DNA from 4 places in the Klebsiella sp. MISC125 genome. Region 1 is predicted to be linked to each of the others. Evidence: predicted binding sites of a transcription regulator. Region 1 holds the regulator's gene; each other region holds the start of a gene.
The links. Region 1 encodes PurR, which represses purine synthesis genes. Its sites were predicted from a motif close to CANGCAAACGTTTGCNTG; they were not measured.
Positions count from the first base shown of each region.

Region 2: tusA (sulfurtransferase TusA) is a predicted target of PurR. The motif match lies at 3,342-3,359, and genes of this name have one in related genera.
Region 3: purH (bifunctional phosphoribosylaminoimidazolecarboxamide formyltransferase/IMP cyclohydrolase) is a predicted target of PurR. The motif match lies at 2,592-2,609, and genes of this name have one in related genera.
Region 4: purM (phosphoribosylformylglycinamidine cyclo-ligase) is a predicted target of PurR. The motif match lies at 1,876-1,893, and genes of this name have one in related genera.

Region 1 covers NZ_CP180448.1:2,756,842-2,762,209, forward strand. Annotated here, with positions in the region: gene ACMYSL_RS13060 (PadR family transcriptional regulator) at 1-20, shown strand, start outside; gene cfa (cyclopropane fatty acyl phospholipid synthase) at 61-1,209, opposite strand; gene punC (purine nucleoside transporter PunC) at 1,508-2,692, opposite strand; gene punR (DNA-binding transcriptional activator PunR) at 2,814-3,725, shown strand; gene purR (HTH-type transcriptional repressor PurR) at 3,744-4,769, opposite strand; gene ACMYSL_RS13085 (YnhF family membrane protein) at 5,066-5,155, shown strand; gene ACMYSL_RS13090 (MFS transporter) at 5,323-5,368, shown strand, end outside.
Region 2 covers NZ_CP180448.1:413,219-418,586, forward strand. Annotated here, with positions in the region: gene ACMYSL_RS01900 (AI-2E family transporter) at 1-601, opposite strand, end outside; gene ACMYSL_RS01905 (MFS transporter) at 734-1,954, shown strand; gene ACMYSL_RS01910 (DcrB family lipoprotein) at 1,955-2,512, opposite strand; gene ACMYSL_RS01915 (7-cyano-7-deazaguanine/7-aminomethyl-7-deazaguanine transporter) at 2,586-3,251, opposite strand; gene tusA (sulfurtransferase TusA) at 3,418-3,663, shown strand; gene ACMYSL_RS01925 (IS110 family transposase) at 3,904-4,884, shown strand; gene zntA (Zn(II)/Cd(II)/Pb(II) translocating P-type ATPase ZntA) at 5,063-5,368, opposite strand, start outside.
Region 3 covers NZ_CP180448.1:5,861,843-5,867,210, reverse strand. Annotated here, with positions in the region: gene purD (phosphoribosylamine--glycine ligase) at 1-877, opposite strand, end outside; gene purH (bifunctional phosphoribosylaminoimidazolecarboxamide formyltransferase/IMP cyclohydrolase) at 893-2,482, opposite strand; rRNA gene ACMYSL_RS27455 (16S ribosomal RNA) at 3,108-4,647, shown strand; rRNA gene ACMYSL_RS27450 (23S ribosomal RNA) at 4,874-5,368, shown strand, end outside.
Region 4 covers NZ_CP180448.1:1,683,071-1,688,438, forward strand. Annotated here, with positions in the region: gene purN (phosphoribosylglycinamide formyltransferase) at 144-785, opposite strand; gene purM (phosphoribosylformylglycinamidine cyclo-ligase) at 782-1,819, opposite strand; gene bglK (beta-glucoside kinase BglK) at 2,084-2,977, shown strand; gene ACMYSL_RS08045 (6-phospho-beta-glucosidase) at 2,991-4,421, shown strand; gene upp (uracil phosphoribosyltransferase) at 4,604-5,230, shown strand; gene uraA (uracil permease) at 5,326-5,368, shown strand, end outside.

The DNA.
Region 1 (5,368 bases):
ACTGCCGTCGCGGTGAGTAAAAAAGAAATCCCTGCGCCAGCGGCGCAGGAGGGACAGCGATTAGCGAGCCACGCGCAGGCCGTGCTCGACACCGCGAGAAAAAACCACCTGCCAGAGCTGAATATCGCGGGCGCGAAAAGCACCAGCACAGGCATTCAGGTAATAGCTAAACATACGTTTGAATCTTTCCGAATAGTTGTCAGCGATTTCCGGCCAGCTATTGAGGAAACGCTCATACCATGCCATTAGCGTGGTGTCATAATCGGCACCGAAATTATGCCAATCTTCCATCACGAAATGCGTTTCACTGGCCTGTGCGATGTGGCGTACCGACGGCAGACAACCGTTGGGGAAGATATATTTATTAATCCACGGGTCGACGCTATGATCGGTTTTTTTCGAGCCGATTGTGTGCAGCAGGAAACGACCGTCAGCTTTTAAATTACGATCCACCACGTCAAAATAGGTGTCGTAATTTTTAGGCCCGACATGTTCAAACATACCAACGGAAACAATGCGGTCAAAACTATCATGCAAATCGCGATAGTCCTGAAGCAGAATTGTTACGTCCAGCCCTTCACAACGCTGCTGGGCCATCTTTTGCTGTTCGGCTGAAATAGTGACACCAACAACGCTGACCTGGTAGTTTTTAGCCATATAGTAAGCCAGACCACCCCAGCCGCAGCCAATATCCAGCACCCGCATTCCGGGTTCAAGCTGCAGCTTTTGACAGATCAGATCTAATTTTGCCTGCTGTGCATCTTCCAGATTCTGCGCATCTTTCCAGTATCCGCAGGAATATTGCATAAAAGGGTCGAGCATGCGGCTGAAAAGATCGTTACCTAAGTCGTAATGTTCTTTGCCGACTATCCAGGACCTTTTTTTACTTTGCAAATTGAATAAGCGAGCGCCCGCGATGCGAAGGGTATCTTTAAAATGGTGGGGAAGTTGATTTTCCAGTCCGGCGCGTAAGACCTTGTGGAAAAATAAATCCAGCCGCTCGCAATCCCACCAGCCGTCCATATAGCTCTCTCCCAATCCCAGCGACCCTTCTTGTAAAACGCGCTTAAAAAAGAGGGGGTTTTTAATCCGCAGATCGGAGGGGGCAGGACCGTTAATTTCGATGCCCGCACGGCCTAATAATTCAGCGACAATCCGGTACCAATCATCATTTGGTACGCTTACTTCTTCTATACACGATGAACTCATAGCTTCTCCATCACGCCCAAGTGATCAGAACCTTAAAACAGCGTAGACGCTTTTCTGGCTTTGTGAGAAATCTCACGGACAATCCGTGAGGCTGCTATCCGACGTAGAACAGAGGAAGGGAGATAACCCTTGCCGAAAGGCCTTCCATGGAGAAACGGGACGCATCCTGCTCCCGTTAAATCAATTAATCTTTCTATTTATGTGATGCCGGATCCAGTATAGGCCGCTAAAAACAGGCTTTCAATAAAAATATGTTAGCAAGCTAATTACTGGACCTTAACACTATCTGAAGATTACCTTAAGCATGTGACGATTCTGTTGCCAACGCGGTGGCCTTGTACTGCATACGGTAACCGATACCGGCCAGCACAATGGAGATAAGCATCACGCTGGTGGTGGTTTGCAGCGGTGTCGCTATCAGCGTAGAAACCAGCAAGCTGGCGATAAAGCAAAGACCCAACTGTAAGGTATTTTGCAAAGCTGCGGCGCGACCGGTCGCCTGCGGGAACGGCTTCAGCGCCTGAGCAACGACGATAGGATAAATACCGCCATTTACCACCGCCATTGCACAGAACGGAATCATTAATCCGACAAGCGTGGCGTTAGCCTGCAAACCTACCAGCCAGGTAGCGGCAACGCTGATGGAGAAAATCACCAGCAGCCACGGCAGGATCTGCTGCCCTGACCATTTTTGTAAAGCCGCACGGCAGCCGTAACCGCCAACCAGAAACGCGATAGTTTGCGGAACGTAGCTCAGGCCGATAACGGTCGGGCTGTACCCCATCTCGTGAAGAATAAATGGCGAGCCGGTCAACCATGCGAAAAAGCTGGCGGAGCAGGCGGCATAAATCAGCACGTTGCCGCTGTATTCGCGCGAGCGTAGTAGGGCAAGGAAAGTCAGCTTCTGCTGGGTGCCGACAACCGTCTTTTTCGCCGCTTTCAGGCGCAAGGCCGGCAGCATGAGCAACAGGGTTATCGCGAACAGAACGGCGAAAATAGCCTGCCATTCGAAATGAACCAGCAGCCAGCTACCGAGCAGCGGCGCCAGTGCTGGAGACAAGCCCACCAGTGGCATAATGGCGGCAAAAATACGGTTTGTGCGATGGGCTGGGTAGTAATCGGTCACCATCGCTTGCCAGGTCACGGCGGCGGCGCAAACGCCAATCGCCTGAATGAAGCGCAGCGCCAGCATCAGCGTGGCATCTTGCACCCAAAGCATCCCCAGACAGCCGATTGCGAAAATGGCCAGGCCGCTTAGCAGTACCGGCTTGCGTCCGTAACGGTCGGAGAGCGGCCCCCAAAAAAGCTGTCCAATGGCAAAGCCTGCCAGGAACAAGCTCAGGCTGGCGCTGACTGAAGCCGCTGAAGTGTTGAGATCTTGTTGGATCGCGGCGAAAGCCGGCAGATACATATCGGTGGCCAGAAAGCCGAGCACGCTGAGCCCGGCCAGCCAGACTAAAAATCCTTTCCCAGGTTGTTGCAATTGTTGCATAAAATTCTCTTGTTATTGATGCAGGTACGGTGCGGCAGAGTGTAGGGAGTGCATTCGGGCTTGTGAAACGCTAATATTTGTCAGGTGGATTCAAAAATTTTGTAGGCAGAATATGTGGTCAGAATACTCACTTGAGGTGGTTGATGCTGTTGCGCGTAACGGCAGTTTTAGCGCAGCGGCGCAGGAGCTACACCGCGTACCTTCAGCGGTGAGTTATACCGTGCGTCAGTTGGAAGAGTGGCTGGCGGTTCCGCTCTTTGAACGTCGTCACCGTGATGTCGAATTAACCCCGGCCGGGGTCTGGTTTTTGCAGGAAGGGCGCTCTGTTATCAAAAAAATGCAGATCACTCGCCAGCAGTGCCAGCAGATAGCCAACGGTTGGCGCGGGCAGCTATCCATTGCCGTCGATGACATCGTCAAACCGGCGCGCATGCGGCAAATGATCGTTGATTTCTATCGTCATTTTGATGACGTTGAACTGATTGTCTTTCAGGAGGTATTCAACGGCGTCTGGGATGCGTTAGCTGATGGCCGCGTGGAATTAGCTATCGGCGCGACGCGCTCTATTCCCGTCGGTGGGCGCTATGCGTTTCGCGATATGGGGATGCTGAGTTGGGATTGCGTGGTGGCCAGCGATCATCCTTTGGCGAAAATAGACGGCCCGTTAAGCGACGATGTGTTGCGCAACTGGCCGTCGCTGGTACGGGAAGATACTTCACGCTCGCTACCGAAACGCACGACGTGGCTGCTGGATAATCAGAAGAGGGTGGTGGTACCGGACTGGGACGCTTCCGCGACTTGCCTCAGCGCAGGGTTGTGTGTTGGCATGGTGCCAAAGCATTTTGCACAGCCGCGAATTGATAGCGGAGAATGGACGGCGCTGGCGCTGGAAAACCCATTCCCTGATGCGGCCTGCTGCCTGACGTGGCAACAAAGCGATGCTTCACCGGCGCTGATGTGGCTGCTGGATTACCTTGGCGACAGTGAAACGCTGAACAGGGAGTGGCTGCGGGCGCCGGAATAGCCGGCGCCGCGAGGAGAATTAACGGCGATAATCGACAAACGGACCGTCGGCCACGGATCGACGTTCGACCAGGCGCGGATGTACTTCAATAGACTGGGAAATTTCGCGCTTGTTGACGATGCGGTCCAGCAGCATGTTGAAGGCCGCTTCGCCCAGAGAATCTTTTGGCTGATGGATGGTGGTCAGCGCCGGGCTGAAGTAGCGGGCGTTGCGCACATTGTCATAACCGATCAGCGAAATATCCTGCGGCACGCGCAGACCCATTTCATCTGCTGCACAAATAGCGCCCATCGCCATGATATCCCCGCCGCAGAAAATCGCCGTCGGGCGATGGTGTTGGCTGAGGATTTGCTGCATCGCGCGGTAGCCGGATTCCGGCTCGAAATCACCTTGCACGACCCAGTTTTCAGGAACGTTGATCTGCGCTTCTTCCATCGCTTTCATAAAGCCCGCCAGGCGGCCGGCACCGGTGTTCCGCTCAAGCGGGCCGGGGATCACGCCAATTTCGCGATGACCGCGTTCCACCAGATAGCGCCCGGCGATATAACCCCCTTCGAAGGCGTTATCGATAACCGAGTCGGTGAAGTCGGCTTTTGCTTCACCCCAGTCCATCACGACCATCGGAATATGGCGATATTCTTCCAGCATGCTCAGTACCGACTCAGGATACTCAGAACACATCACCAGCAGGCCGTCCACGCGCTTCTGCGCCATCATTGACAGGTAGGCGCGCTGTTTCTCCGGATCGTTCCATGCGTTGCCGAGAATCAGGGTATAGCCCTTCTGGAAGCAACTTTTCTCAACGGATTCGATAATTTCGGCAAAATAGGCCGCTTCGCTGCTGGTCGCCAGCAATCCGATAGACTTAGTGTGATTAACCTTCAGGCTGCGAGCAACGGCGCTGGGGGAGTAGTGCAGTTCTTTAATCGCAGCCCACACAGCGTTGCGTGTCTCTTCCGCAACGAAACGCGTTTTGTTAATTACATGTGATACTGTTGTAGTGGAAACGTTTGCGCGCTTCGCTACATCTTTAATAGTTGCCATTACTTCTCACTCCAGACCTTGACCTGATCGCCCGTTAATCGGTACGTAAACGTTTGCCTGTACACACCCTGATGCCAAAATTGAACATTGCATCACGTCGGGAAAACGACACAGAACGACAGGAAGGGGTCAATGGCCGATACGCTTTCAAATTAGCGTGGGATTTTGTCCGATCTTGGGGCAAAGGGGAAGAGCAAAAATGTGCATCCCTCTAAATCTCGGAAGATATTTGCGCTAATCTATGTAAAAATGAGCAAGCTCACTTTTCATGTGGGGATAATCAAGGGGAAAAATTGATGGATACAGATTTAAAGTTTTCGCTGACAACGACGATTATTGTTCTGGGTTTGATTGTCGCCGCAGGGCTGACCGCCATACTGCACTAATTCCAATATGAGGGAGACATCGTTCTCCCTTTTCTTTTTCCGCCATTATTATCAATTTCGCAAAAATCTTTTGCCATTTCGTTTACTTTTGTTTTTCTGTGATTGATGTCATGCTTTTGGCTTCTGATGAGATGCCGTCGCTGAAGACGGCCCGATGGAGTCATTGAATGAAAATCAACTTTCCCCTGCTCGCTCTGGCGATCGGTGCCTTCG
Region 2 (5,368 bases), 2.3 Mb from region 1:
TTTTCAGCGCCAGATAATGTGAGACCCCTTTCAATGCCCGATGGAGACCGGCGATATGAATTTGCGGATTATTAAGCGCAAAGCGCAGCTTGTAGGGGACATGGCGCACTTCAAACAGCATGAAGACAACGGTCATAACCAGCAGGATGACGCTGGCCATAGCGCCCGACAGCCCGGTCATTAGCGCCGTCGTCAGGGTGACCAGCTTATCGGAATCGATGCGCTGTAGCATACGCTCCGGGGACATATGGGTATGCCAGAATGGCAGCATCTCCTGTAGGTGCATGACTTTTGCCGTCAGCTCCTTGTTGTACTTCGGCAGCATCGCGACGAATTCGTTAACCGAAGCGGCAAGCACGCCAATAAGCGCAGTGAGAACAATCAGCATTACTGCTACCACGAGAGTGATGGCGACGGGACGCCGGACGCCGCGACGGATAAACCAGGTCACCAGGGGATTGAGGACAATGGCGAAGAAAAGCGCCAACAATAGCTGTACGATGATATCTGCCGCCGCATGAATACCCGCGAGGATAATGACCAGTGATGCCAGCTTAAGCAGGATATGCATGCCCGTTTTATCGGGCTGAGGGGTTGTCATTAACGGTTCCTTTCTTATGATTTTCATTAAGTGTAGCGGTTGGTTTGCTGCCGATATTCCTAATCTGGCTGCTGATTTAAAGCGTGCAGCATGGTAAAAATGAAACACTGTTGTAAAAAAATGGTGGAACCCATGCCTGAAGCCGCTGCCGAACCGGCACTCAATGGACTGCGTCTCAATCTGCGGATTGTCTCGGTGGTTATCTTTAACTTTGCCAGCTACATGACGATTGGGCTGCCGCTGGCGGTGTTGCCGGGTTATGTTCATGACGTGATGGGGTTCAGCGCGTTCTGGGCGGGTCTGGTGATTAGCCTCCAGTATTTCGCCACGCTGCTGAGCCGCCCTCATGCCGGGCGCTACGCCGACCTGCTTGGGCCGAAAAAAATCGTCGTCTTTGGCCTGTGCGGCTGCTTTCTGAGCGGGCTGTGCTATCTGCTGGCGGCGTTTAGCGGCGGCTGGCCGATGGTGAGCTTGCTCCTGCTGTGCCTTGGGCGCGTTATTCTTGGTATCGGACAAAGCTTTGCAGGCACAGGTTCGACGCTATGGGGCGTCGGTGTTGTCGGTTCGCTGCATATCGGCAGAGTGATTTCGTGGAACGGTATCGTGACCTACGGTGCAATGGCGATGGGCGCACCGCTCGGCGTGCTTTGTTATTCCCTAATCGGCCTGCATGGTCTGGCGTTCACCATTATGGCGGTGGCGCTGGTGGCGGTACTGTGCGCACTGCCGCGTGCAGCGGTGAAAGCGGGCAAGGGCAAAGCGATGTCGTTTCGCGCGGTGCTGGGACGGGTCTGGCTCTACGGGATGGCCCTGGCCCTGGCTTCGGCCGGTTTTGGCGTTATCGCCACCTTTATTACCCTGTTTTATGACGCTAAAGGCTGGGATGGCGCGGCCTTCGCGTTAACGCTGTTTAGCTGTGCGTTTGTTGGCACCCGCCTGCTGTTCCCCAATGGGATTAATCGTCTTGGCGGGCTGAACGTGGCGATGATCTGCTTTGTGGTTGAGATTATTGGGCTGCTACTGGTGGGACTGGCGGAGACGACGCTGATGGCGAAAATCGGTACTTTCCTGGCCGGGGCAGGTTTCTCACTGGTGTTCCCGGCGCTTGGCGTGGTGGCGGTGAAGGCCGTGCCGCAGCAGAATCAGGGATCGGCGCTGGCAACCTATACGGTGTTTATGGATCTCTCATTGGGGATCACCGGTCCGCTTGCCGGATTATTAATGGCGTGGGCGGGGATTTCTTCGATTTATCTGGCGGCGGCGGGGCTGGTGGCGGTAGCGTTGCTGTTAGGGTGGCGGTTAAAAAAACGGCCCCCGGTCGGTGAACCGGAGGCCGTAGCGTCAGGCCAGTAGTTACTGAATGACGAGAGTGTTGATGATGTTTTCTGCTTCAGTCTGCGCTTGCTGTTGGTTATCCGCCGGTAGCGTGACCTGCAGGGTCAGCAGTTTGTCGTCAACTTTGCCGAGGAGCACAGAAGACCATGCGGTCTGGCCCTTCGCGGAGATAATGCTGTCGAGCTGCTGCAGCGTATGACCCTTAATCTCAACGGATTTATTGGTCACGACCTGCAGCTGCGGATCGCGACTGCGCTGCTGCTCTTCCAGACGCTGCGCCATCACGGCCAAATCTTCATTGGTGCTGTCGCCAACAATCACAATCACCGCTTTCTGGCCGGTGGCATCAGAGTAGACGTGCATATTGTTGGCCTGGGTGCCCAGCTTGCCGCTCTGATCGGTCATACCTGCCGGTAGAGAGAAGCTTAGTTTGCCATCCAGCAGACTAATAGGTTGCCCGCTGGCGTTACTTTCCGCTGCAGCCCCGGCAGTCGGCGTTTTTGTGTCGCTGTTATCACAGGCCGCAAGCCCCATAACCAGCAGGCCAATACCGACATATTTAACCAAATTGCGCATTGACATCTTCCTTTCGATAAACGGCCATTAACGGCTCATCCGCGTATCTTATCACATCACTCTGTGAGTACTCTTAACCTGGCTGCAATGCCGATAAATCGGATTTATCTGCCAGCTTTTTCATTAGCATATTCAACAGCATGCCGTACATCGGCAGGAAGAAAACGATGCTAATCAGCACTTTGAAGCAATAATCGACAATGGCGATTTCTCCCCAGTGCGCCGCCATAAACGGGTCCGGGCTGCGCCAGAAGGCGATAAAGAAGAAGGCCAGGGTATCGCTGACGTTACCGAAGAGGGTCGATGCGGTCGGCGCCAGCCACCAGCGACGGTTTTGACGCAGGCGGTTAAAGACGTGGACATCGAGGATTTGCCCCAGCGCGTAGGCCATAAAGCTGGCGGCGGCGATACGAGCGACAAACAGGTTAAAGCTGGTTAAGGCGGCAAAACCCTGCCATTCACCCATATAGAACAGCGCAGAAACCCCGTAGGAGATCACCAGCGCCGGGATCATGACCGCGAGGATAATGCGTCGTGCCAGCGGAGCGCCGAAAATCCGCACCGTAAGATCGGTGGCAAGGAAAATAAACGGAAAGCTGAACGCGCCCCAGGTGGTATGAAAACCAAAGATGGAGATCGGTAGCTGCACCAGATAGTTACTGGAAGTGATGACCAGCAGATGGAAAAGCGATAGCCAGATCAGCGCTTTTTTACGCTGTACGGTAGTAAACGGACTCATATTGTGACCTTTTTAGTGGTTGGGGTGAGGGAACCCAATAAAAACGGCTGCATGATACTGCGTTGGGTGCGTAATGCAATGGTTGTTTTTCGCGCAAACGTTAACCTGGCTTGCGTACTGATGAACTGGGGGTAAACTAGGGGCGTTTTGTTGATATGAGATGAAAATGAGCGAACTTTTCTCCAGTCCTGACCATACTCTTGATGCGCAGGGGCTTCGTTGCCCGGAACCGGTGATGATGGTGCGTAAGACCGTGCGTACGATGCCTGTGGGCGAGACGCTGCTGATTGTAGCCGACGATCCGGCAACCACCCGCGATATCCCCGGTTTTTGCCGCTTTATGGAACACGAGCTGCTGGCGCAGGAAACCGAGGCGCTGCCGTACCGTTATCTGATTCGTAAAAGCCACTGATCTGCTTCTGGTTTCCCCGGAGGCGGTGCTTCGCACCTGTCCGGGCTTGTATGATGACTCCATCAGAAAGAACCGGCCAGTTCTCTCTGATGGCGGTCCGGATGCCGTGTCCGGGCTTAGGCTTTCGCGCCTGTTCCGTAGATCTTTGCACCGGACTGCCGTTCTTTCTCATGTGATAAACCGGACAGTATCATGGACCGGCTTTCACCGGTAACCCGTATTCGCAAGGTTGGTTTCACTATGGAAAATGAACTGTACTTCATCGGCATTGATGTTGCCAAAGCTAAGCTCGATGTTGATATCCTGCGCCCTGATGGTCGACATCGCGGTAAAAAATTCGAAAATACGCCCTCCGGACATGAAGCGCTTGTCCGCTGGCTTCGCAGCCATGATGTGAACCATGCCCATGTCTGCATGGAGTCCACCAGTACCTACATGGAAGAGGCTGCCGCGTATCTGAGTGATGCCGGTTATACCGTCTCCATTATCAACCCCGCCCTGAGTGCCGCCTTCGCCCGTAGTGAAGGGTTGCGCAGTAAAACCGACAAAGTCGATGCCCGTATGCTGGCGCACTTCTGCCGGGAGAAACGTCCGTCAGCATGGGAGGCACCGCACCCGACAGAGCGGGCCCTGAAAGCGCTGGTGTTACGGCATCAGGCGCTGACAGAGATGCAGACGCAGGAGAAAAACCGTCAGGAAACAGCCCCGGAGGTCCAGTTAGCGAGCATCGATGTGCTCCTGGAGTGCCTGAGTGCTGAACTGAAACGTATCGAAAAACAGATAAAAGACCTGACGGACAACGACCCGGATATGAAGCAACGGCGGAAGCTGCTGAACAGCATCCCGGGTATCGGCGAGAAAACGGCGGCGGTCCTGCTGGCGTATACGGGACTGAAGCTGAGGTTTGCCACAGCGCGGCAGTTCGCCGCGTATGCAGGGCTGACGCCGGTGCAGCATGAGTCAGGCAGTAGCGTGATGCGGGCGAGCCGGATGAGTAAAGCGGGTCCGGTTCAGTTGCGCAGAGCATTATATATGCCAGCAATATCAGCGCTGTATCACACGGCGTGGGGAAAAGCGTTCAGAAAGAGACTGGAAGGGAATGGCAAACGCGCGAAAGTTATCATAGGGGCGATGATGCGCAAGCTGGCGCAGGTGGCGTACGGAGTGCTGAAGTCAGGGGAGCCGTTCGATGCGTCACAACATGGAATAGCGGTAGCGTAGGGACGAAAAGACTGCGGGAATAGAAAAACAGCACCCAGAGGGTGCTGTCGCTGGTGTGTCTGTCATCCAGAAACCGGAGAGAGCCCCGCAACTAAAAATGGTTGCCGATGCTCACAGTATCTACAAAAACCAGCCTGTAGCCCGGGCAAGGCGCTCTGCGCCGCCCCCAGGGTGGATACTACTTCTTACGCAACAACCGCAACGCGTTGGCGGTGACCAGCACCGTCGCCCCGGTATCCGCCAACACCGCCAGCCACAGGCCGGTCAGGCCGAGCAGGGTGGTGACGAGGAAGATCCCCTTCAGACCCAGCGCGATGGCGATGTTTTGCCGAATATTGGCGTGGGTGGCGCGGGCCAGCGAAATCATCTGCGCCAGACCGGTTAAGCGGTTATGGGTTAACGCTGCGTCTGCGGTCTCCAGGGCGACGTCGGTGCCGCTACCCATAGCGATACCTATAGTCGCGGCTTTCATTGCCGGGGCATC
Region 3 (5,368 bases), 3.1 Mb from region 1:
CGCCGAAGCGACAGTTGAATTCGATAACCTTCGGGTTGCCCTGTTTATCGATCATCAGGCCTGCGTACAGGAAGCCGGTGTAGGTGTTTCCTTCCGCTGCCATGCCTTTGACGGTTGGCCAAATAATACGTTCCATAGTGCGCTGGTGAACTTCATCGGTCACGACGGGTGCCGGTGAGTAGGCGCCCATCCCGCCGGTGTTCGGGCCGGTGTCGCCATTGCCAACACGTTTGTGGTCCTGGCTGGTGGCCATCGGCAGCACGTGCTCGCCATCGACCATCACGATAAAGCTCGCCTCTTCACCGTCGAGGAACTCTTCGATCACGATACGATGACCCGCGTCGCCAAAAGCGTTGCCTGCCAGCATGTCATGCACGGCGGCTTCGGCTTCTTCAAGCGTCATTGCCACGATAACGCCTTTACCGGCAGCCAGACCGTCGGCTTTGATGACAATGGGTGCGCCTTTCTCGCGCAGGTAAGCCAGCGCGGGTTCGATTTCGGTGAAGTTCTGATATTCCGCCGTCGGAATGTTATGACGGGCGAGAAAATCTTTGGTGAAGGCTTTTGAGCCTTCAAGCTGCGCGGCACCTTCGGTGGGGCCAAAGATTTTCAGACCGGCGGCGCGGAAGGCGTCGACCACGCCAATCACCAGCGGCGCTTCCGGGCCGACGATAGTCAGGTCAATCTTCTCGCTCTGGGCAAAGGCCAACAGTGCCGGGATATCGGTAACACCGATAGCCACGTTTTGCAGCGCAGGCTCCAGCGCGGTGCCCGCGTTACCCGGTGCGACAAAAACGGTATCGACATTTGGTGACTGTACCGCTTTCCAGGCCAGGGCGTGCTCGCGCCCGCCGTTGCCAATAACTAATACTTTCATCGTCTGCTCCGTGGATTAATGGCGGAAGTGGCGCATGTCGGTGAAGATCATCGCAATGCCGTGTTCGTCGGCAGCGGCAATCACCTCTTCGTCGCGAATAGAACCGCCAGGCTGGATAACGCAGCTCACGCCAACGGCGGCAGCGGCATCAATACCATCACGGAACGGGAAGAACGCGTCGGAAGCCATGGCGGAACCTTTGACTTCCAGCCCTTCGTCGGCGGCTTTAATCCCGGCGATTTTGGCGGAGTAAACGCGGCTCATCTGGCCTGCGCCTATCCCGATGGTCATATTCTCTTTGGCGTAGACAATGGCGTTAGATTTGACGAACTTCGCCACTTTCCAGCAGAACAGCGCATCGCGCAGTTCCTGTTCGGTAGGCTGACGCCTGGAAACCACGCGCAGTTCGCCTTCGGTGACCATACCCAGGTCACGATCCTGAACCAGCAGGCCGCCGTTCACACGCTTGAAGTCCAGACCGGCAACGCGGTTTGCCCACTGACCACAGGTCAGGACGCGTACGTTCTGTTTGGCGGCAGTGATTTTCAGCGCTTCTTCTGTTGCAGACGGTGCAATGATCACTTCCACAAACTGGCGGGAGATAATGGCTTGTGCCGTTTCGGCATCCAGTTCGCGGTTGAAAGCGATGATGCCGCCAAACGCAGAAGTTGGGTCGGTTTTATAGGCGCGGTCGTAAGCGTCGAGAATAGAGGTGCTGACGGCCACACCGCATGGGTTAGCATGCTTAACGATAACGCAGGCCGGTTCGTTGAACTCTTTCACGCACTCCAGCGCGGCATCGGTATCGGCGATGTTGTTATAAGAGAGCGCTTTGCCCTGGACCTGGGTCGCAGTGGCAACGGAAGCCTCTTTAACATTCTCTTCTATATAGAAGGCAGCTTGCTGGTGGCTGTTTTCGCCGTAGCGCATATCCTGCTTCTTAATGAAGTTCAGGTTAAGAGTACGCGGGAAGCGACCCGCAGCTTCTTTGCTTTCACCATAATAGGCCGGAACCATGCTGCCGAAGTAGTTGGCAATCATGCTGTCGTAGGCCGCGGTATGTTCGAAAGCTTTGATGGCGAGGTCGAAGCGGGTTTCCAGAGTGAGGGAGCCTTCGTTGGCATCCATCTCATTAATAATAGCTTCGTAGTCGTTGCTCTTCACCACGATGGCCACATCTTTATGGTTCTTTGCCGCTGAACGAACCATGGTCGGGCCGCCGATATCAATATTCTCTACCGCATCTTCCAGCGAACAGCCTTCACGGGCAACGGTCTCGGCGAACGGATAAAGGTTAACGACAACCATATCGATGGGTGCGATACCGTGCTGTTCCATAATGCCATCATCCTGACCACGACGACCGAGAATGCCGCCGTGTACTTTCGGATGTAGGGTCTTCACGCGTCCATCCATCATTTCCGGGAAACCGGTGTAGTCAGAGACTTCGGTTACCGGCAGACCTTTCTCAGCCAGCAGGCGTGCAGTACCACCTGTAGACAGTAGCTCTACACCACGAGCGGAAAGTGCCTGCGCGAATTCGACGATACCGGCCTTGTCAGAAACACTGAGCAGTGCGCGGCGGACTGGACGACGTTGTTGCATGGTATTAAATCCCCAGGATTTGAATATTACAGAGAGCGTTAGGTGAGTTTTTGTCTAAAAACTCACCTAACGCACCCAACCGGGCGTCCTTGTTATAGCGCGGCATTGTAACGAAAACGTTTGCGCAACGCTCGCGAATTTTTATCTTTCTCTTTTTTGCCCTGAATTGCTGCTTATATAGAGAAGGGGGAGGGCCGTTGTAGAAGGATATCGCCAGTTGTCTGTGGATAATTCTGTGTGCAACAGGGTATAAAGTGGGCTTCTGCTGGGGATTGCAGCAGTCAGTCATTTTTCTGCAATTTAACTATTGCGGATGCTCGGGAACTCCCTATAATGCGCCTCCATCGACACGGCAGATGTGAATCACTTCACACAAACAGCCGGGTCGGTTGAAGAGAAAAGCCTGAAAATAAGGTTGACTCTGAAAGAGGAAAGCGTATTATACGCCACCTCGCAACGGTGAGCGAAAGCCGCGTTGCACTGCTCTTTAACAATTTATCAGACAATCTGTGTGGGCACTCAAAGTGACATGGATTCTTAACGTCGCAAGACGAAAAATGAATACCAAGTCTCTGAGTGAACATACGTAATTCATTACGAAGTTTAATTCACGAGCATCAAACTTAAATTGAAGAGTTTGATCATGGCTCAGATTGAACGCTGGCGGCAGGCCTAACACATGCAAGTCGAGCGGTAGCACAGAGAGCTTGCTCTCGGGTGACGAGCGGCGGACGGGTGAGTAATGTCTGGGAAACTGCCTGATGGAGGGGGATAACTACTGGAAACGGTAGCTAATACCGCATAACGTCGCAAGACCAAAGTGGGGGACCTTCGGGCCTCATGCCATCAGATGTGCCCAGATGGGATTAGCTTGTTGGTGAGGTAACGGCTCACCAAGGCGACGATCCCTAGCTGGTCTGAGAGGATGACCAGCCACACTGGAACTGAGACACGGTCCAGACTCCTACGGGAGGCAGCAGTGGGGAATATTGCACAATGGGCGCAAGCCTGATGCAGCCATGCCGCGTGTATGAAGAAGGCCTTCGGGTTGTAAAGTACTTTCAGCGAGGAGGAAGGCATTAAGGTTAATAACCTTAGTGATTGACGTTACTCGCAGAAGAAGCACCGGCTAACTCCGTGCCAGCAGCCGCGGTAATACGGAGGGTGCAAGCGTTAATCGGAATTACTGGGCGTAAAGCGCACGCAGGCGGTCTGTCAAGTCGGATGTGAAATCCCCGGGCTCAACCTGGGAACTGCATTCGAAACTGGCAGGCTAGAGTCTTGTAGAGGGGGGTAGAATTCCAGGTGTAGCGGTGAAATGCGTAGAGATCTGGAGGAATACCGGTGGCGAAGGCGGCCCCCTGGACAAAGACTGACGCTCAGGTGCGAAAGCGTGGGGAGCAAACAGGATTAGATACCCTGGTAGTCCACGCTGTAAACGATGTCGACTTGGAGGTTGTTCCCTTGAGGAGTGGCTTCCGGAGCTAACGCGTTAAGTCGACCGCCTGGGGAGTACGGCCGCAAGGTTAAAACTCAAATGAATTGACGGGGGCCCGCACAAGCGGTGGAGCATGTGGTTTAATTCGATGCAACGCGAAGAACCTTACCTACTCTTGACATCCAGAGAACTTAGCAGAGATGCTTTGGTGCCTTCGGGAACTCTGAGACAGGTGCTGCATGGCTGTCGTCAGCTCGTGTTGTGAAATGTTGGGTTAAGTCCCGCAACGAGCGCAACCCTTATCCTTTGTTGCCAGCGGTTCGGCCGGGAACTCAAAGGAGACTGCCAGTGATAAACTGGAGGAAGGTGGGGATGACGTCAAGTCATCATGGCCCTTACGAGTAGGGCTACACACGTGCTACAATGGCATATACAAAGAGAAGCGACCTCGCGAGAGCAAGCGGACCTCATAAAGTATGTCGTAGTCCGGATCGGAGTCTGCAACTCGACTCCGTGAAGTCGGAATCGCTAGTAATCGTGGATCAGAATGCCACGGTGAATACGTTCCCGGGCCTTGTACACACCGCCCGTCACACCATGGGAGTGGGTTGCAAAAGAAGTAGGTAGCTTAACCTTCGGGAGGGCGCTTACCACTTTGTGATTCATGACTGGGGTGAAGTCGTAACAAGGTAACCGTAGGGGAACCTGCGGTTGGATCACCTCCTTACCTTAAAGAACCTGCCTTTGTAGTGCTCACACAGATTGTCTGATGAATGATGAACTTCTTAATGTACTTTCGAGTGTATTAAGAAGTTTTGCTCTTTAAAAATCTGGATCAAGCTGAAAATTGAAACGACACACTGCGTCTGTTCTCCGTAATAAGAACAGCATGACGGTGTGTTCGAGTCTCTCAAATTTTCGCAATCATGAAGTGAAACATCTTCGGGTTGTGAGGTTAAGCGACTAAGCGTACACGGTGGATGCCCTGGCAGTCAGAGGCGATGAAGGACGTGCTAATCTGCGATAAGCGTCGGTAAGGTGATATGAACCGTTATAACCGACGATTTCCGAATGGGGAAACCCAGTGTGTTTCGACACACTATCGTTAAGTGAATACATAGCTTAACGAAGCGAACCGGGGGAACTGAAACATCTAAGTACCCCGAGGAAAAGAAATCAACCGAGATTCCCCCAGTAGCGGCGAGCGAACGGGGAGGAGCCCAGAGTCTGAATCAGTTTGTGTGTTAGTGGAAGCGTCTGGAAAGTCGCAGGGTACAGGGTGATACTCCCGTACACAAAAACGCACAGGCTGTGAACTCGAAGAGTAGGGCGGGACACGTGGTATCCTGTCTGAATATGGGGGGACCATCCTCCAAGGCTAAATACTCCTGACTGACCGATAGTGAACCAGTACCGTGAGGGAAAGGCGAAAAGAACCCCGGCGAGGG
Region 4 (5,368 bases), 1.1 Mb from region 1:
CTATTATGACGAAATTTTCCGCATAGCGATTCACTGTGTCACAACAATATGACAGTAAGAAGAACTATTTCTTCGACATGATTGATTGTTATACGATTTTAATCAAAAAAAAGCCCCGCATGGATAAAACGCAGGGCGATGGGTTATTCTTCAGCGGCGTAGCCCTGGGGCGGTAGCTTTATTTCGTCGAGCCAGGCTTCGTTCCCCTCTGAGCGCAGGCGGCCTTCGATAAACCAGCTGATAGCGAGCGGATAGATATCATGCTCCTGAGCCTGTACGCGAGCGGTGATGTCGTCCTCGGTATCTTCGGCGAAAACCGGCACCTTAGCCTGTAAAACGACCGGCCCGCCGTCCAGTTCGTCGGTAACGAAATGCACCGATGTCCCATGTTCCTCGTCGCCATTTTCCAGCGCCTGGCGATGAGTGTGCAGGCCCGGATATTTTGGCAGCAGGGAAGGGTGGATATTCAGCAGGCGCCCATGATAGTGAGCGACAAACGCCGGGCTGAGAATGCGCATATAGCCGGCCAGTACCACCAGATCCGGCGCATAAGCGTCAATCTCGTGCATCAGTTCGCGATCGAAAGCTTCACGATTAGCGAACTCGCTGGCGGTGAGCGCATGAGCCGGAATATTGGCCTCACGTGCGCGCTCAAGGCCGAACGCATCGGCCTTGTTGCTGAAGACTGCTCGCAGGGTGCCGTTGATTTTTTTCCGGGCGCAGGCGTCAATAATGGCCTGTAGATTACTGCCGTTGCCGGAAATCAGCACCACGATGTTTTTCATTCAATGACCACACGCTGTTCGGAATCAGAGGCTTTGATATAACCCATTTTCCACGCCTTTTCACCTTTCTCATTCAGGAAGGCGATGGCTTTGTCCGCAGCTTCAGCAGGGAGGGCGATAACCATGCCCACGCCGCAGTTAAAGGTACGATACATCTCATGGCTGCTGACGTTACCGGCAGTTTGCAGCCAGTTGAACACTTCAGGCCACTGCCATGAAGACTCATCGATGACTGCCTGAGTGTTGTCCGGCAGAACGCGCGGGATATTTTCCCAGAAACCGCCGCCAGTCAGGTGGGCGATGGCGTGAACGTCAACGTTAGCAATCAGGTCGAGAATGGATTTCACATAGATGCGGGTCGGGGCCAGCAGGTGATCCGCCAGTGACTTACCGTTGAGATCGGTAGTTTGCGGGTCAACGCCGCTCACTTCGATAATTTTACGCACCAGAGAGTAACCGTTAGAGTGCGGGCCACTGGAGGCCAGAGCCACCAGCACATCGCCATCGGCCACTTTGCTGCCGTCGATAATTTCTGATTTTTCTACCACGCCGACGCAGAAACCCGCCACGTCGTAATCTTCGCCATGGTACATACCTGGCATTTCCGCCGTTTCGCCACCAACCAGCGCGCAACCGGACTGTAAGCAACCTTCGGCGATACCGCTGATCACGCTGGCTGCGGTATCCACATCCAATTTCCCGGTCGCGTAGTAATCCAGGAAGAACAGCGGCTCAGCGCCCTGAACGACCAGGTCATTTACGCACATGGCGACCAGATCGATACCGATCGTGTCGTGACGCTTCAGATCCATCGCCAGACGCAGCTTGGTACCGACGCCGTCAGTACCAGAAACCAGCACCGGCTCGCGGTACTTCTGCGGCAATGCGCACAGTGCGCCGAATCCGCCCAGTCCACCCATCACTTCCGGGCGACGGGTTTTCTTCACCACGCCCTTAATACGGTCGACGAGAGCGTTGCCTGCATCAATATCTACGCCGGCATCTTTATAGCTGAGAGAGGTTTTATCGGTCACTGCGAAGTCTCCACGCGTTTGCGGTAGCAATAAAAAACGGCGCAATTCTAACAGGGAAAGCAAACGTTTGCGAGCCTGCTTTGCAGTCGACGTAAAACAGTCGCTATGTGCGCAAATTTGATACTGTTCACGAAAATGAAACCGGGTACATTCTTCTGCTTGCCACTGGGCCAGGGAATCACCATCATGCCAATGAAACCGGTTTCTTTTTTATCAATAACAGATAAACCGTGAGTTGGGTGGGATTTAGTGAGGGAGTTGAGGATGAAAATTGCCGCATTTGATATTGGTGGCACGGCGTTAAAAATGGGCGTAATGACCCGAGAAGGCGCGCTGTTGGATAAAGGTAAACAGTCAATAAGCGACAGCGATGGCGACCAGATTCTGCAGGCGATGCTGGCGTGGATTGCTGCTCATCCAGAATGTGAAGGGGTGGCTATCAGCGCTCCCGGTTATGTGAATCCGCACACTGGCTTTATCGAAATGGGCGGCGCCATCCGTAAATTTGATAATTTCGCCATTAAAACCTGGCTCGAAGAGCAAGTGCGTTTGCCGGTCGCCATTGAAAATGACGCTAACTGTGTGCTGCTGGCCGAGCGCTGGCAGGGCAAAGCCGCAGAAATGGCTAATTTCCTGGTTCTGACCATTGGCACCGGTATCGGCGGAGCGATTTTCTGTAATAACCAACTGGTGCATGGCGCGCGTTTTCGCGCCGGTGAATTTGGCTATATGCAAACGGCGCGTCCCGGTACCCGAGATGTGCGGCGCTACTCGATGAATGAAAACTGCACACTGCGCGTTCTGCGCCATCGCTATGCTGAACATATCGGTAAAGCGCTGGATGAAGTGACCGGTGAAGAAATTTTTGACCGCTACGATGCCGGCGACGCCACCTGTCGGCGTCTGGTTTCCGAATTTTTTAACGGTCTCGGCACCGGGCTTTATAACCTCGTCAACGTGTTCGACCCGCAAACGATTTTAATCGGCGGTGGGATCGTTGAACGACCGGGCCTTCTGGCGCTGCTGCGCGAACATCTGGCCTGGTTTGGCATTGCGGACTATATCGACACCGTCAGCCACGGCAACGACGCCGGGCTGGTCGGCGCTGTTTACCATTTCAATCAGCAATATCGGTCGCATAGCGGCGACTGCGCATAGATAGGGAGAGAACATGTCTGGATTCAAAGAAGGTTTTCTGTGGGGCGGTGCGGTCGCAGCGCATCAGCTGGAAGGCGGCTGGAAAGAGGGCGGTAAAGGTGCCAGCGTCGCCGATGTGATGACCGCAGGCGCGCACGGCGTGCCGCGCGAAATCACCGATGGCGTGCAGCCGGGGAAAAACTACCCCAATCATGAGGCGATTGATTTTTACCATCGCTATAAAGATGACATTCAGCTGTTTGCCGAAATGGGCTTTAAATGCTTCCGTACCTCAATTGCCTGGACGCGTATCTTCCCGCTGGGCGATGAGCTGGAACCGAACGAAGCTGGACTGCAGTTTTACGACGATCTCTTTGATGAGTGCCTAAAGCACGGCATCGAACCGGTGATTACGCTCTCCCACTTCGAAATGCCGTACCACCTGGTGACGGAATATGGCGGCTGGCGTAACCGTAAGCTGATTGATTTCTTCGTTCGCTTTGCGCAGGTCGTGTTTACCCGCTATCAGCATAAAGTGAAGTACTGGATGACCTTTAACGAGATCAACAATCAGGCGAACTTCCACGAAGATTTTGCGCCATTTACTAACTCCGGACTGAAATATCTGCCGGGTGAAGACCGCGAGCCGGTCATGTATCAGGCGGCGCACTATGAGCTGGTTGCCAGCGCCCTGGCGGTTAAAGTGGCTCGCGAAATTAATCCGACATTGCAGATTGGCTGCATGATCGCCATGTGCCCGATTTACCCGCTTAGCTGTGCGCCCAACGATATGATGATGGCGATGAACGCCATGCATCGTCGCTACTGGTTCACTGATGTTCACGTGCGCGGCAAATATCCTCAGCACCTGCTGAACTACTTCGAGCGTCGTGGTTTTGCGCTGGATATTACCGAAGAAGATCGCGTGGCGCTGACTCAGGGCTGTGTCGACTATATCGGCTTTAGTTACTATATGTCGTTCGCCACCAAAGCGACCGAGGATAATCCGCAGCTGGATTATGATGAAACCACCAGCCTGGTTTCCAATCCGTACGTGCAGAAGTCGGACTGGGGCTGGCAGATTGACCCGGTCGGGCTGCGCTACTCCCTGAACTGGTTCTGGGATCACTACCAGCTGCCGCTGTTTATCGTCGAGAATGGTTTTGGCGCTATCGACGTGCGCGAGGCTGATGGCTCGGTGGATGACCAATATCGTATCGACTACCTCTCTGCGCATATTGCCGAGATGAAAAAAGCAGTTGTTGAAGACGGCGTTGACCTGATGGGTTACACCCCGTGGGGCTGTATCGACCTTGTCTCGGCGGGCACTGGCGAGATGAAAAAACGCTACGGCTTTATCTATGTTGATAAAGATAATGAAGGCAACGGTACGCTTGAGCGTAGCCGCAAGAAATCTTTTGCCTGGTATCAGCAAGTTATCGGCAGCAACGGCGAAAAGCTGTAAATTGCCGCAAAGCCCCATCCAGCCCCGCGTTCGCGGGGTTTTTTTATTTTGTCTTATACTGGCTCAGGCAGCGTAAAGCATTTTGGTTGATCCCGGTCAAACATATCGGCTATGGCGTAAAAGGTAAAAGGCGGTATAATCCGGCGATTTTTTTTGTGGCTGCCCCTCAGAGGAGAAAGAGAATGAAGATCGTGGAAGTGAAACACCCACTCGTCAAACACAAGCTGGGCCTGATGCGCGAGCACGACATCAGCACCAAACGCTTCCGTGAACTCGCCTCAGAAGTGGGCAGCTTACTGACTTATGAAGCCACTGCCGATCTGGCGACCGAGAAAGTCACGATCGAAGGCTGGAACGGTCCGGTAGAAGTCGAGCAAATCAAAGGTAAGAAAATTACCGTTGTGCCGATCCTGCGCGCAGGTCTGGGAATGATGGAAGGCGTGCTTGAGCATGTGCCGAGCGCGCGTATCAGCGTCGTGGGCATCTACCGTGACGAAGAAACCCTCGAGCCGGTTCCTTACTTCCAGAAGCTGGTGTCCAATATTGACGAACGTATGGCGCTGGTAGTTGACCCGATGCTGGCAACCGGCGGTTCAATGATCGCGACTATCGACCTGTTGAAAAAAGCGGGCTGCACCAGCATTAAGGTGCTGGTTCTGGTGGCCGCGCCGGAAGGTATCGCCGCGCTGGAGAAAGCGCATCCGGATGTGGAAATGTACACCGCGTCAATTGACCAGGGGCTTAACGAGCACGGATACATTATTCCGGGGCTCGGCGATGCCGGCGATAAGATTTTTGGTACGAAATAAATGATGAAGTAGAAAAAGCCGACTTTGATAGTCGGCTTTTTTTTGAATAAAACACACCAACAACAACCAACAAACGACTCTCAGAGGAAAATGCCATGACGCGCCGTGCTATCGGGGTGAGTGAAAGACCGCCGCTTT